2 linked regions of the Anaerocolumna chitinilytica genome follow. The protein of the gene in region 1 binds, or shares a complex with, the protein of each later gene. Links are inferred from orthologs where the notes say so. Each region holds a gene or a part of one and is shown in the gene's direction. Other genes may lie near its edges.

Region 1 (3,106 bases):
GACTAAATCAAGCAGTTAAACGAAGCAGTAAACGAAGCGGAAATTAAGTTGTTAAAGCAAACAATTAAACTAATCAGAAAACAACTGTTATACCAAGAAGTTAAACTAAGTCAAATATTCTAGGGCAGACTGAACGGTCAAACAAAAACAAGATGAAAAAAAAGAATCAAAAAAAATCTCCATACCATAACTTACCATAATAATTTTTGAAATATTGATAACAATAATATTACGATAACTGATTCAATAGAGTCGGTTGTCGGCAAAACAGGAACAAAGATTCCTGAATATTAAACAATTCTTCGGAGGTGAAATTTATGGCAAGTAACAATAGCGGATCAAACAGAACAGAAGTTCCTCAGGCTAGAGAAGCACTTGACAGATTTAAAATGGAGGTTGCTTCTGAAATTGGAGTACCTTTAAAACAAGGTTACAACGGAGATTTAACAAGCGCTCAGAACGGTTCTGTAGGCGGAGAAATGGTTAGACGTATGATCAAGAGACAGGAAGAATCCATGTCTGGTCAGTCCAGTTCTTTTTAATTTTTTGAAATAAAAGACGTAACGTCAGCTTAAACTATAAGACAGATGCCTTATAGCTGCCATATGACTGGCGTATAAAACATCATCTAATATATATGACCAACCCCTTTCTGTAAGCGGCCAGTCATAAATATAAGATGATGTTTTTTTATTTCTATACGTTTTTTCCTGCAAAGAACCGGGACAAATGCATTCACATATATTGGAATAAAGGCTTTAATGGGTTGCACTCATAAGTTGCTTATGTTACAATCGTTTTTGAACTGCAATAAACCACGCTTATACCAGTCAGCATTCTTAATAGATTGCGGGCTTACCAATAAAAGTACATAGAAAGAATAATAGAAAGAAAGGATAACCGGCAGATGGATAGCCAGTTACAGGTATATTTATGGGCAAATATTTTGGTACAGACGGATTCAGAGGAGAAGCAAATGTTGATTTAACAGTGGAACACGCATATAAGGTAGGAAGATTTCTTGGACATTATTTTAGCAAAGAGCACAGGGCTAGAGTTGTAATCGGAAAAGATACCAGGCGTTCCAGTTATATGTTTGAATATTCTTTGGTAGCAGGTCTGACAGCCAGCGGCGCAGATGTATATTTGCTGCATGTAACCAGTACACCCAGCATATCCTATGCGGTAAGAAGCGAAGACTTTGACTGTGGAATTATGATTTCGGCCAGTCATAATCCTTATTACGATAATGGTATAAAAGTGATTAATGGCAGCGGTTACAAGTTAGAGAATGAAGTGGAAGAACTAATAGAGAACTACATAGACGGTAAAGGAGAAGAGCTTCCCTACGCTACAAAAGAGAATATCGGCAGAACGACGGACTATGTAATAGGAAGAAACCGCTACATCGGCTATCTTATTTCCCTGGTGCCTAATTCTTTCAAAAATATGAAGGTTGGTCTGGATTGTGCCAATGGTTCAGCTTCCAGTCTTGCGAAAGTGGTATTTGATGCTTTAGGAGCAAAAACTTATGTAATAAATAACGAGCCAAACGGAACGAATATTAATGAAGGCTGTGGTTCCACCCATATGGAAGCACTACAGAAGTTCGTGCTGGAGAATAATCTGGATGTAGGTTTTGCATATGACGGTGATGCGGACAGATGTTTAGCCGTAGATGATAAAGGTAATATTATAGATGGTGACTTGATTCTTTATATTTGCTCAGTCTATATGAAGAAAAGGAATGAACTAAATAACAACACCGTTGTAACCACCATCATGAGTAATCTGGGATTATATAAGGCCTTGGAGGAAAAAGGCATTGCATATGAGAAAACAGCTGTCGGAGATAAATATGTTTATGAGAATATGATGGAAAACGGTCATTCCATCGGAGGTGAACAGTCCGGACATATTATCTTTAGCAAGCACGCCACTACGGGAGATGGAATCCTGACTTCCCTTAAAATAATGGAAGTTATTCTGGAAACAAAGCTGAAACTTTCCGAACTTATCAAAGAAGTGCAGATATATCCCCAGGTTCTAAAAAATGTTCGGGTAAAGGATAAAAAAACAGCCAGAGAAGATACTGATGTAGTAAAAATTATTGAAGAAGTTACCGGAGAACTTGGTAGCAACGGCCGTATCCTTGTCAGAGAAAGCGGAACAGAACCAGTGCTTCGTGTAATGGTTGAAGCATCTACACTGGATATTTGTGAGAAATATGTTAATCTGGTTCTTGAGAAACTGAAACAGAAAGGGCACACGGCAAAATAATATACGTTCGGACCCATCTCATGACCGATTTGAAGCCGATTTTGCACAATTAAAAAAATATGGTATTTACAGAATGGTTATGATATAATATACTAATGTCAAAACGTCAAAATGGGAAGTTATACAATTGCGTGTTATAGCGTTTATAGTTTCACATATTTTAAGGAGGAAATTTTAAATGAGTTTACAGGTAGAGAAGTTAGAGAAGAATATGGTTAAGCTTACTGTAGAGACTGCAGCAGAACAGTTTGATGCAGCTATCGAGAAAGCTTATGCCAAAAATAAAGGAAAATTCAACATCCAGGGCTTCCGTAAAGGTAAAGCACCTCGTGCTTTTATAGAGAAGATGTATGGAGCAAACGTTTTCTATGAGGACGCAGCTAATCTGATTATTCCTGAAGCTTACGAAAAAGCAGCAGATGAGTGCGGATTAACTTTGGTTTCAAGACCTGAAATTGAAGTAACACAGATTGAAAAAGGCAAGGCATTCATCTTTACTGCAGAAGTAGCAGTAAAACCTGAAGTTACACTTGGCGAGTACAAAGGAATTGCAGTAGAGGTTCCTTCCGCTGAAGTAACCGAAGAGGATATTACAGCAGAACTTGATAAAGTAAGAGAGCAGAATGCAAGAATTATCACTGTAACAGACAGAGCTGTGCAGGATAAGGATGATACAGTAATTAATTTTGAAGGATTTGTAGATGGCGTTCCTTTTGAAGGCGGTAAGGCAGAGGATTATTCCCTGACTATCGGTTCTCATTCCTTCATTGATACTTTTGAGGAGCAGTTAATCGGTAAGAACATCGGAGAAGAAGTTGAAGTTAAT
Region 2 (5,191 bases), 260 kb from region 1 along the record:
GGAGATGGTCGACGGTGTGATAGAGAGGTTTCATCTGGCTGGACTGGAGCATCTCTATCCCGCTCAGCTGTCAGGCGGACAAAAGCAAAGATGTGCCCTTGCCAGAATCATCGTGTCTGAACCGCAGATAATTATGCTTGATGAACCCTTTTCAGCGTTAGACAGCTATCTAAGATGGCAGCTGGAGCGTGAAATTATGTCGGTTATTCGTGAATTTGGGAAGACGGTGCTGTTTGTATCCCATGACAGAGATGAAGTATATCGCATCAGTGACAAGGTAGTGGTAATTGAACATGGGAGTAATGAGCCTGTCTGTACAAAACAAATGCTTTACCAGAATCCGCAGACTTATGTGGATGCGCTGTTGACGGGGTGTAAAAATATTTTCCCGATTATACATGAGAAATCAGCGGTCTTTGTTCCTGACCTGGGATTAAAATTTAAGTTCCGGGAGAAATTTGAAGATTCTTGTTTTCTTGGTATAAGGGCAAATCAAATCCTTCCGGAATTTATGGTTGAGGATAAGAATAGTGCTGTTTTTGCACGCTATACAGTTGAACAGATTACAGAAGCTGTATTCAGTATGATATTAATGGTCTCGTTGGAAGATGGGCACGGATTGGTTCGTTGGGAGATGCCCAAGGAAATCTATCGCAAGCTCTCTCTTTATCCTCCTGTACTTGCTATACCAAAGAGAGAAATTCTATACCTGAAATCAGACAGAAAGATCTTGGCGTAAAGTATTTAATCTTTTTGGAGGAATGGGATATAGAAGTTATAAAACTGAATAAATAGGAGCATTATTTAAAGAACCAGGTTAATCCTTTGGTTCTTTTATTTTGAAAATAAAGATGTTGATTTGGTTAATGGAATAAAATACAGGGAAAACCAGAAAACTTGTAAAATAAGGCTCGAAAACATCCAAGCTATATGATATAATAACAGTAACTATCTGGTGTTTTTATAAGCAGCTTTTGCACCAGAATCAGTTTTGATAGTGAAAGCGAGGAACAAGATGTTAGATAATAAAAAAATAAAATTAATGACAAAGCTGGCTGCTTTTGAAGATGGAAAGGGCAAGGAAGATATTAAGATCAGCAAGTACTATAAGACTGATTATGTCAGATACCAGGTAATTAAGACTGCGGTAAGCATTACCCTGGGTTATTTACTGGTGCTGCTTTTATTCGGCATGTACCATGCGGAATATATCATCAGCAAGATAGTAACCTTGAACTTTGTACGGATTGGCCAATATCTGCTTGGCTTTTATATTATCTTAATGGCTATCTATATTACAGGGGCATTCATAGGGTATTCCATAAAATACGATCATTCCAAAAAGAATCTGTCAAGATACTATAAACTTCTTAAAAGACTGAACAGAGTTTATCAGGAAAACGATGGGGATGAAAAAGGGGAGGCATTGAAATAAAAATGATGACTTTGTTAGTACTTCGAACCAGGCTGCAGAGCCTATACCAAAAGCATGAGATATATCTTAAACCTATATTTAAGTTTATTATAGCACTTATTGTATTTGAAACCATTAATATGAACTTGGGTTACGATTCCCGCTTAAAGCAAATGCCTATTGTTCTTGCTCTTTCACTGCTAAGTGCATTTACACCATCCGCTGTTTTGCTGCTGCTTTCAGCTTTGGTAACCTTTTTGCATATTTACTCGGTATCAGTCATATTATCCGCTATTATTTTAATACTATTTATTATAATGTATTGTTTATTTCTTAGGTTCACACCCAGACTTGGCTTAGTGGTTCTTGCGGTTCCTATTTTGTTTTATTTAAAGATACCTTATACCATTCCTTTATTACTGGGAGTGTTTTCAACACCGGTTGCTATTATACCTACCTGTCTCGGAGTAATGGTATACTATCTTGTGTATATTATAGAGCAGGCAGCAGCGATACAGGTGAACTTAAACCTGGAAGATACTATGACGATATATACCTATGTGGTGAATGGAATTAAAGACAATAGCCAGCTGTTAACTGCCATGATAGTATTTTCAATCACTATCTTAATTACCTGGCTGGTATGGAAGATGAAGTTTGACTACGCCCATGAAATTGCTGTTGCGGCTGGATGCTTTACTACAGTATTCGGGTTTTTAATAGCAAGTCTGAAATTTGATACATCAGAAAAGATTGGTACGATGATAATCGGAACTATCATTTCAGGTCTTGTGGTCGTTGTAATACAATTCTTTTATCTGTCATTAGATTATTCTGCAGCAGAACATGTACAGTTTGAAGATGATGATTATTACTATTATGTAAAAGCAGTACCTAAGATCAATGTTACGACTCCTCAAGTAAATGTTAAGAGGTTTAATACACAAAAGACACAGATTCCCGGTGAACAATTTCCGGATGATTCCTTCCCTGATGAGGAAGACTATGAGGATGAAGATAATTAAAAGTACGCTAAATTACAGTAAAGCGGGTGAGCTTTTATGGAGACAATCATAAGGTTTTTTAAAGACTATATAAGCTGGAATTCACTTCCTAAGATCAGGCTTACAGACTTCATTGAAATTCTGATTCTGACTTTTGTTATCTACAACGTGATTGTATGGGTAAAACAGACAAGAGCCTGGATACTGGTCAAGGGACTTATTGTGTTGCTCATTCTCTGGCTTTTTGCCTCCATTTTGAATTTAAGCGTAATACTCTGGATATTCTATAAATGTCTTAATGTAGGGATTATCGCAGTCATTATAGTATTTCAGCCAGAATTCAGAAAAGCTTTGGAACAGCTGGGGCAAAATCATCTTGTTACACCTTTGTTTAATTTTAATGACTCCAAAGATAAAGGAGACCGATTTTCAGAAAAGACGGTCGCAGATATTGTAAAAGCCACTTTTGAGCTTGCCAAGGCAAAAACAGGGGCACTGATTGTGATAGAAAAAGAACTTTCTTTAATGGAATTTGAAAAGACGGGAATTGCTATAGATTCACTGGTAAGCAGTCAGCTGCTGATTAATATTTTTGAGCATAATACTCCTCTTCATGATGGAGCGGTTATCATTAAAGGAAATAGAGTCGCAGCGGCAACCTGCTATCTGCCTTTGTCAGATAACATGCACCTAAGCAAGGAACTTGGTACAAGACACAGAGCAGGTATCGGAGTCAGTGAGATTACGGATTGTCTTACTGTTATCGTATCAGAAGAAACCGGAAAGGTATCTCTTGCTATGGGCGGCAGCCTGATACGTAATGTAGACGGGGATTATTTAAAGAATAAGATTCTCAGTCTTCAGAGTAAGGCACCTGATAACAAGAAAATTAAATTATGGAAGGGGAGGTCTAAGAATGAGAGAGAAACTGACTAGAAATCTTGGACTTAAGATACTGTCCCTGTTTATGGCTATTTTTATCTGGTTGATAATCTTGAATATAGCCAATCCTGTAATTCAGAAATCCTATTATCATATACAGGTAACTAAAATAAATGAAAACGTCATCGCTCAGAAAGATAAAGTCTATGAGGTAGTATCCGGTGATACGGTAGATGTTACTATAAAGGCGAAACGTTCTGTAATAGAAGCATTAAAAACCACGGACATCAAAGCAGTAGCAGACCTATCGGAACTGTCCCTTGTAAATGCTGTTCAAATTAATGTAAGCGTACCCGGACATGAAAGAGACATTATGGAGATTACGCAGGATACTTCCACTATGAAGGTCAGCCTGGAAAATCAAAAAACGGAGCAGTTTCGCATTAATGTTGTAACTCAGGGGGAGGTAGCGTCCGGTTATTATATCAAGGATAAAACTACAAGTCCTAATATCATACAGGTCAGCGGTGCGGAAACGGTTATAAACCGCATCAAGGAAGTTGATGTGGAAGTTGCGGTAACGAACCAGCGTCAATCCTTTGTAACCAGTGCGGTTCCAAAAGTATATGATAAAAATGGAAGCCTGATGGATTCCGATAAGCTGACATTTAATTACGATACAGTGGATGTGACGGTTAATTTATTGCAGACTAAGACCGTGAATCTTTTCATAGAAGTTACCGGAACACCCTATTCCGGTTATAAATATGTAGATTTTGAATATGAACCCAAACAGGTAGTTATTGCAGGAGAAAAGGACGAACTTGACAAGGTTCAATATATTATGGGTGAATATAATATTGACAACCAAAAAGAGGATATCGAAGATCAGGTTAACATAGCGGACTTTATAAAAAATGATGTTATATTAATTGATGATAATCAAACAGCGGTTATTAATGTAAAGATAGAAAAACTCGATACAAAAGATTTAAGTTATGATGCCAGTGATATCGAGTTTAGGAATGTTCCCAAGGGTGCAATGGCTACTTTGAATTCCAATATTTTTAATGTAGTATTGTATGGAAGTACTGAAGTATTAAACAGTGTGAATAAATATAATTTAAGACCCTATATTGATTTAAAGAAAGCAAAGGTTGGTACGAATACTATGTCTATAGAGTTTAATTCACCGAATGGCGTCACACTGGTTAACCCCAGTGTGGTGGTAACCCTGAAACATACCGGAGGTTAACATAAGTATTCCTACATAAAGGAACAGATAAAATATTCACTAAAAGTGGATATTCGGAAAAGAGGTTGAAAATGGTAAGCAGCAAGATAGTAGTTAAAAATCCAAATGGATTACATCTGAGACCGGCGGGATTATTTTGTAAGATCGCAATAGAATTCCGTTCTAAGATTACGATTGCCATAGAAAATACAAGGGTTAACGGAAAGAGTGTACTTAGTGTGTTAGGTGCCTGTATAAAAACAGGGGATGAAATTGAAATCATTTGTGAAGGTGAAGACGAAGAGAAAGCACTTGCTGTCATAATCAAAGCCGTGGAAGGCGGCCTTGGAGATGAAATCTGACCTAATATCGCCTGCATAAATATTCGGCGGAATGTTTTAAATTAAACTTGTAATCCTTTGGAAGGTTTGCTATAATGTAAAACAAAATTATAGGCAAATAACGAGAAAAGGAATGATAGGGATGGGACTAGAGTAGACAACACCAAATTATTTATCATAAAAAAATACAGTGTGATTTACCGACTCCGTAGCATGGTATAAAGTTTAAAACTATTCAGAAAGCATTGTGACAAGATTGGTTGCAGTGGAGTAGCTATTATGACAATAACATGTGAATATTAGGAGGACGGATTAT

Evidence for each region. The genes of interacting proteins can lie anywhere in the genome.
Region 2: the proteins of glmM (region 1) and cdaA are in contact, whole or in part, in a crystal structure (PDB 7OJS), measured with the Bacillus subtilis proteins. The link is inferred for Anaerocolumna chitinilytica from one-to-one orthologs.

The regions. Positions count from the first base shown.
Region 1 is NZ_AP023368.1:531,307-534,412, forward strand. The notes cover bases 233-3,106. They hold glmM (phosphoglucosamine mutase), read left to right. Parts: upstream 233-933; coding sequence 934-2,280; downstream 2,281-3,106. Other genes in these bases: bsdcttw_RS02460 (alpha/beta-type small acid-soluble spore protein), read left to right, coding at 318-542; tig (trigger factor), read left to right, coding at 2,459-3,106. UniProt on the Bacillus subtilis protein: Catalyzes the conversion of glucosamine-6-phosphate to glucosamine-1-phosphate. Glucosamine-1-phosphate is used for cell wall biosynthesis.
Region 2 is NZ_AP023368.1:786,001-791,191, forward strand. What follows is about bases 1,479-4,414. They hold cdaA (diadenylate cyclase CdaA), read left to right. Parts: upstream 1,479-2,475; coding sequence 2,476-3,354; downstream 3,355-4,414. Other genes in these bases: bsdcttw_RS03470 (hypothetical protein), read left to right, coding at 1,479-2,439; bsdcttw_RS03480 (CdaR family protein), read left to right, coding at 3,335-4,414. In the rest of the region: bsdcttw_RS03460 (sulfate/molybdate ABC transporter ATP-binding protein), read left to right, coding at 1-739; bsdcttw_RS03465 (hypothetical protein), read left to right, coding at 1,016-1,435; more of bsdcttw_RS03470, read left to right, coding at 1,438-1,478; more of bsdcttw_RS03480, read left to right, coding at 4,415-4,555; bsdcttw_RS03485 (HPr family phosphocarrier protein), read left to right, coding at 4,627-4,896; leuA (2-isopropylmalate synthase), read left to right, coding at 5,190-5,191. UniProt on the Bacillus subtilis protein: One of 3 paralogous diadenylate cyclases (DAC) in this bacteria, catalyzing the condensation of 2 ATP molecules into cyclic di-AMP (c-di-AMP). Upon expression in E.coli leads to c-di-AMP synthesis.